Linked DNA regions of Hyalangium gracile. The main gene of each other region encodes a partner of the protein of the gene in region 2 in a complex. Links are inferred from orthologs where the notes say so. Each region holds a gene or a part of one and is shown on either strand. Other genes may lie near its edges. The genes, in order: uvrB and KY572_RS07125.

The links.
Region 1: the proteins of KY572_RS07125 (region 2) and uvrB are in contact, whole or in part, in a crystal structure (PDB 7EGT), measured with the Thermus thermophilus proteins. The link is inferred for Hyalangium gracile from one-to-one orthologs. Residues at the interface, in WP_096412145.1 of Thermus thermophilus: His654, Arg656, Phe657, Gln666, Asp668, Glu669, Lys680, Arg681, Leu682, Ser683, Lys685, Tyr686, Ala687; in WP_096411307.1 of Thermus thermophilus: Glu23, Leu25, Arg26, Asp27, Gly28, Glu29, Arg30, Phe31, Arg55, Glu326, Asp327, Phe328, Glu379, Ser382, Gln383, His398, Gly400, Arg401.

Annotation. Positions count from the first base shown.
Region 1 is NZ_JAHXBG010000014.1:88,651-91,884, forward strand. Bases 253-3,175 are described here. They hold uvrB (excinuclease ABC subunit UvrB), read right to left. Parts: upstream 2,801-3,175; coding sequence 704-2,800; downstream 253-703. Other genes in these bases: uvrC (excinuclease ABC subunit UvrC), read right to left, coding at 253-697; KY572_RS27050 (M28 family peptidase), read right to left, coding at 2,879-3,175. Outside these bases: more of uvrC, read right to left, coding at 1-252; more of KY572_RS27050, read right to left, coding at 3,176-3,234. UniProt on the Escherichia coli protein: The UvrABC repair system catalyzes the recognition and processing of DNA lesions. A damage recognition complex composed of 2 UvrA and 2 UvrB subunits scans DNA for abnormalities.
Region 2 is NZ_JAHXBG010000003.1:128,495-131,770, forward strand. Bases 131-3,095 are described here. They hold KY572_RS07125 (ATP-dependent helicase), read right to left. Parts: upstream 2,795-3,095; coding sequence 467-2,794; downstream 131-466. Other genes in these bases: KY572_RS07120 (acyltransferase family protein), read left to right, coding at 131-438; KY572_RS07130 (PaaI family thioesterase), read left to right, coding at 3,008-3,095. Also shown: more of KY572_RS07120, read left to right, coding at 1-130; more of KY572_RS07130, read left to right, coding at 3,096-3,276. UniProt on the Escherichia coli protein: A helicase with DNA-dependent ATPase activity. Unwinds DNA duplexes with 3'-5' polarity. Translocates on single-stranded DNA with 3'-5' polarity. Initiates unwinding more efficiently from a nicked substrate than double-stranded DNA.

The DNA.
Region 1 (3,234 bases), on a different replicon or contig from region 2:
GGAGCTGATCGCGCAGGCGCGCTGCCTCCTCGAACTTCAGCTCCGAGGCGGCGCGCTTCATGCGGCCCTTGATGCCATCCACCAGCTCGCTCCCCTTGCCCTCCAGGAACAGCACCACCTCGTCCACGCTGCGGCGGTACTCCTCGGGCGGCACCGGGTAGACGCACGGCGCCGGGCAGCGGCCGATCTGGTGTAGCAGGCAGGGCCGCTTGCGGTTGGCCATCACGTGGTCGGTGCACGTGCGCAGGTGGAAGTAGCGGTTGATGAGGCGCAGCGTCTCGCGGATGGCGCCGGCGCTCGAGTAGGGCCCGAAGTAGCGCGCCCCGTCCCGCTCGTACTTTCGTACGACATCCAGCCGCGGATAGGTCTGCGTCCTATCCAGCCGCAGGGAGATGAACTGCTTGTCGTCCTTGAGCAGGACGTTGAAGCGCGGCTTGTGCTTCTTGATGAGCTCGTTCTCGAGGAGGAGCGCTTCCTTCTCGTTGTGGACGAGCACCGTCTCGATGTCCCCCAGAATGGAGTCGAGCATCGAGACGAAGACGCGCGTGTCCCCGGTCCGGGTGAAGTACGAGCGCACCCGGTTGCGCAGACTGATGGCCTTGCCCACGTAGATGACCTGACCGCGGCGGTCCTTCATCAGGTACACGCCGGGCTCGGTGGGCAGAGCGTCCAGCTTCTCCTGGAGCCGGGCGTCCATGGTGGGCTAGCGCCTCCTCCGTCCCTTGGCCGCGTGGCCCTTGCGGCCCTTCATCGGCACATCCTTCTCGGCGGGCTTCACCGGGGCGGCCAGGAGCGCGCGGCTGGGCGGCTTGAGGCCCAGGTCCATGTCCTTGAGCAGGAGGATGCGGTCGCGGAACTGAGCCGCCTTCTCGAACTCCATCTCGTCGGCGGCGCGCTGCATGTCCTTGGTGAACTCCTCGATGAGGCGCTTGATCTCCTTGGGGATGAGCAGATCGTTCGCGGCATCGGCGGCCATGGGCAGGGCCATGGGGTCGGCGTCGTAGAACTGCGCGGACAGGTCCAGGATGGCGCTCTTCACCGAGCGCGGAGTAATTCCGTGCTTCTCGTTGTAGGCGCGCTGCACCTCGCGGCGGCGGTTCGTCTCCTCGATGGCCAGCTTCATCGAGTCGGTCATCTGGTCCGAGTACATGATGACGCGGCCGTTCAGGTTGCGCGCCGCGCGGCCAATGGTCTGGATGAGCGAGACGTGGCTGCGCAGGAAGCCCTCCTTGTCCGCGTCGAGGATGGCCACCAGGGACACCTCGGGGATGTCCAGGCCCTCGCGCAGCAGGTTGATGCCCACCAGCACGTCGAAGACGCCCTTGCGCAGGTCCCGGATGATGGCGGTGCGCTCGATGGCGTCGATGTCCGAGTGCAGGTAGCGCACCTTGACGCCCACGTCCGTGAAGTACTCGGTGAGGTCCTCCGCCATGCGCTTGGTGAGCGTCGTGACGAGGACGCGCTCCTGCCGGTTGACGCGGAGGCGGACCTCCTCCAGCAGATCGTCCACCTGGTTGGCGGCGGGACGGACCTCCACGGGCGGATCCATGAGGCCGGTCGGGCGGATGATCTGCTCCACGACCACGCCCTTGCTCTTCTGCAATTCGTACTCGGCCGGAGTGGCGGAGACGAAGACGGCCTGCTGCACCATGCCCTCGAACTCGGAGAACTTGAGCGGCCGGTTGTCCAGGGCGCTGGGCAGGCGGAAGCCGAACTCCACCAGCGTCTCCTTGCGCGAGCGGTCGCCGCGGTACATGGCGCCGATCTGCGGGATGGTCTGGTGGCTCTCATCGATGAGGATGAGCATGTTGCGCGGGAAGTAGTCGATGAGGCACGGCGGCGGCTCGCCGGGGGCACGGCCCGAGAAGTGGCGCGAGTAGTTCTCGATGCCGTTGCAGAAACCCACCTGCTCGATCATCTCGAGATCGAACATCGTGCGCTGCTCCAGGCGCTGGGCCTCCAGCAGCTTGCCCTCCTTCTTGAAGAGGCTGAGGCGCTCGGCCAGCTCGTCGCGGATGGTCTGGAGCGCGCGCTTGCGGGTGTCCACCTCCGTTACGTAGTGGCTGGCGGGGAAGATGACGATCTTCTCCAGCGCGCCCAGGGTGAGGCCACGCAGCGGGTCGAACTCGGTGATCTTCTCCACCTCGTCGCCGAAGAAGCTGATGCGGACGGCGCGCTCCTCCTCGTAGGCGGGGAACACTTCCACGGTGTCTCCGCGAGCGCGGAAGGTGCCGCGATGGAAGTCGAAGTCGTTGCGCTCGTACTGGGCCTCCACCAGCCGGCGCATGAGCGCGTCACGGCCCAGCTCGGCGCCCATGTTCACGGTGATGGCCATGTCCACGTAGGAGCGCGCGGTGCCCAGGCCGTAGATGCAGGACACGCTGGCGACGATGATCACGTCATCGCGGATGCGCAGGCTGTGGGTGGCCGAGTGGCGCATGCGCTCGATCTCGTCGTTGATGGACGAGTCCTTCTCGATGAAGGTGTCCGACGAGGGGACGTAGGCCTCGGGCTGGTAGTAGTCGTAGTAGGAGACGAAGTACTCGACGGCGTTCTCCGGGAAGACTTCCTTGAACTCGCCGTAGAGCTGGGCCGCCAGGGTCTTGTTGTGGGCGATGATGAGCGTGGGCCGCTTCACGTTGGCGATGACGTTCGCCATGGTGAACGTCTTGCCCGACCCGGTGACGCCGAGCAGGGTCTGGTACTGGTCCCCGCGCAGCACCCCCTCGGTCAGCTCGCCGATGGCCCTCGGCTGGTCGCCCTGCGGCGCGTATTCGCTGTGGATCTTGAAGTCCGCCATGAGGCGGACATTTAACACCCTGCAACGAAGCAGGCTGGCACTTCCTGCATGCCTGCTCGACAGCGGACGGAGGCGGGGCTACTTCGCCCCCTTTGCCTCCAGGGCCTTGGTTGCCTTGAGGGACTCCAGCCGCGCGGCCTCGAACTCGTCCCCCTTGTTCCAGCGGGGCATCTCCGGCGCGCGAGCCACGTGAGCGCCCAGCAGGAAGCTCAGCCGCACGTCCTCCACGGCCCCGCTGAGATCCCAATCCGGGCGCAGCTCGTCGGAGGGCTGGTGGTAGTGCTTCGCCTCCCACAATTCGCGCTGCTGCTTGCCCCACCCCTCCGGCCGGCCAATGAAGTCCATGCCGCTGCCGAAGTAGGCCGCGGGGATGCCAAGCTTGGCGAAGTTGAACTGATCCGAGCGGTAGAAGAAGCCGCGATCGGAGAGCTGGT
Region 2 (3,276 bases):
CTCTGGCGCCTGGGCATCTACGGGCTGACCGTCCTCCTCAGTGGCCTGCGCTTCCACAGCCCGCTGAAGTACCAGTACACGCTGAACTTCTTCGCCATCGCGGTGGTCGCCTATCTGGCTCGGGAGATCGCCGCCTGCCAGCGCAACGCTCCCTCGGAGTGGCTCGAGCGAGCGGGAGCCTGGAGCTACTCCCTCTACCTGACGCACCCGCTGGCGCTGATGGTCTACGCACTCTTGCAGGTGCCAAACCTGGGCTACTTCTTCAGCTGGGCCGTGAGACTGGGCTCCGTCCTCGTGCAGGCCTACATCTTCTATCGGCTGGTGGAGCGCCCTGCCCACCTGCTGGCGCGCCGGATCGGCGGGGGGGCGTTGAGGCCTCGGTTGGCGGGAGCCTCGGCACTGGCGCCCGAGGTCTCCTCCTCGGCGCCACCGACCTGATCGCGGCTTCCACGACCAGACGAGGCGCTCAGCCCGGCATGAGGAAGCGGGCGATGACGCGCTTGAGGCCCACACTGCCGCCGAACTCGACCGTCACCTTGGCGTTGGGGCCAGTGCCGTCGGCGGAGATGACGCGACCCACACCGAACTGCTCGTGACGCACGCGCATCCCGCGCACATCTCCGCCCATGCCGTCCATGTCCGGGGCCTGGGAGTAGGAACGATCGATGCGAGGACCATCACCGTCGTCATGAGAAGGGCGGCGGCGAGGCGCCACGGGTGAGGGAGCGGGCCGCTGGACCTCCTGGGCCTCGGGCTCGATGCCAAAGAGAGTGGGCGGCACGTCGCGCAGGAAGCGCGAGGGAGGGTTGTAGCGCAGCTCTCCGAAGAGGGAACGGCACTGCGCGAAGCTGATGAAGAGCCGCTTCCGAGCGCGAGTGAAGCCCACGTAGCAGAGGCGTCGCTCCTCGGCCATCTCCTCGCCATCCTCGGGGTCCTCGACGGCGAGGGAGCGCGAGTGGGGGAAGACGTTGTCCTCCATGCCGGTGAGGAACACGGCATCGAACTCGAGACCCTTGGCCGCGTGCAGCGTCATCAGCGCCACACGGCCCTCCCCCACCTCGGCATCCGCCTCGCCCACGAGGCTGATCTGCTCCAGGAAGGCCTGGAGCGGGGGGACCTCGGCGGTGAGGGATGCCGCCTCCAGCTCGGGCGGCGGGGGCTCGGCACCTTCAGCTGGCGCCGCAGACGCGGCAGCCACCGCGGCGGCCACGCGATTCAGATCGAACTCCTGCGAGGCGCCGAGGAACTCGCGAAGGTTCTCCGCGCGGGTGAGGGACTCGTCACTGCCCTCGGCGGTGAGCGACTCCACGAGCTTGGTCTCCTGGAGCATCTGGTCCACGGCGCTCGCGGCATCCTTGGCCTCCTGGGCGAAGGAGTTCAGCGATGACACCAGCGCGTGGAAGCCCGCGAGGCGGCGAGCGGCGGCGGCATTGAGCGCGGGGATGCGCTCGGGGCGGGAGATGGCCTCGAAGAGGCTGATGCCCTGCTGGTCGGCGTAGTCCGAGAGGCGCTCCACGGTGGTGTCACCGATGCCGCGGGCCGGAGTGTTGATGACGCGCAGCAGGTCCGCATCGGAGCGCGGGTTGACCATCAGGCGCAGGTAGGCGGCGGCGTCGCGGACCTCGGCGCGATCATAGAAGCTGCGACCACTGACCAGCGTGTACGGCACGCGAGCCAGGCGCAGGGCCTCTTCGAGCACGCGGCTCTGGGCGTTGGCGCGATAGAAGACGGCCATCCCCGAGTACTTGATGAAGCCCTCGCGCTGCAGCGCATGGATCTGCCGGGCCACCTCCTGGGCCTCGGCGCGCTCGTCGCGGTTGATGAGAAGCTGGAGGTGCTGGCCCCGGGGCCGATCGCTCCAGAGCTTCTTGGGCATGCGCCGCCGGTTCTTCGAGATGACGGAGTGCGCGGCCTCGAGGATGTTCTGATCGGAGCGGTAGTTCTGCTCCAGCTTGACGACCCTGGCGCCGGGGTACTGCTCGGGGAAGCGGAGGATGTTGTCCACGCTGGCCCCGCGCCAGCGGTAGATGGACTGGTCATCATCGCCCACCACCACGAGGTTGGCGCTCGGGGGAGGCGCCAGCAGGCGCAGCAGCTCGTACTGGACGGGGTTGGTGTCCTGGAACTCGTCCACGAGCACGTGGGTGAAGCGGTGGCGGTACCGCTCCAGCACATCGGGGCGCTTGCGGAACAGGGTGACGAGCAGCAGCAGCAGGTCCCCGAAGTCCACGGCGTTGGCCGCGCGCAGCAGGCGCTGATAGGCCTGGTACACCTTCTTCACCACCATGCCGCGCAGGTCATCCACGTCCACCTGCATGTCCTCGGGCATGCGGGCGGCGTTCTTCTCCTGGTCGATGCGGTGGAGGATCTCACGCGGCTGCATGCTGGGCTCGACGCGAGCATCGCGCATGGCGCGCTTGACGAGTCCCAGCTGATCTCCATCGTCATAGATGACGAAGCTGCGAGTGAGGCCCACGGCCTCGGCCTCGCGGCGGAGGATCATCGCGGCGGACGAGTGGAAGGTGCTGACCACCAGCTCATTGGCCTGGGCGCCCAGCAGCTGGGTGAGGCGCTCGCGCATCTCGCGCGCGGCCTTGTTGGTGAAGGTGACGGCGAGGATGCGCCAGGGGAAGACGCGGCGGACCATGACGAGGTGGGCCACGCGGCGGGTGATGACGCGCGTCTTTCCACTCCCGGCCCCCGACAGGACGAGCAGGGGACCGTCCCCATGAAGGACGGCCTCCTTCTGGGGCGGGTTGAGGTCTTCGAGGAGGGCTTGTTCGTGCGGATTCACGGCGGCTCTGGAGGACGGAAACCCTCTCTTCTAACGCCTTTCCACGCTCCGGGAAGGAGGTTCTGCACGGCGTGCGGGCGATTGCCTCCTTGAAAGGGAGGCCCTCGTGCGTCGCCATCCCGCGAAGACTCTGACAGACTTGGGAACGCGGGGAGCACGCCCCTCTTCGCTCCAGGCGCCGGGCCACGAAGCTCTCGCATAGAGTGGTCGCCCATGTCCGACACCCCGTCCCGCCCCACCCAGGAGCAGCTCGATCGCTTCGCGGAGCTGTTCAACCAGAGCCTCACCCTGAGCCACCTCGGCATGCGCCTCTCGTTCTCCGAGGGCCGCAAGTGCATCGTCACCATCCCCAAGGTAGGCCCCGAGCACCGCGGCGGCCTGGGCACCTCGGCCATCAACGGCGGAGTCATCGCCGCCCTCTTCGATATCTCGATCGGCTGCACGGCGGCGCTGCTGGACCCCACGCGGCGCTGCGCCACCCT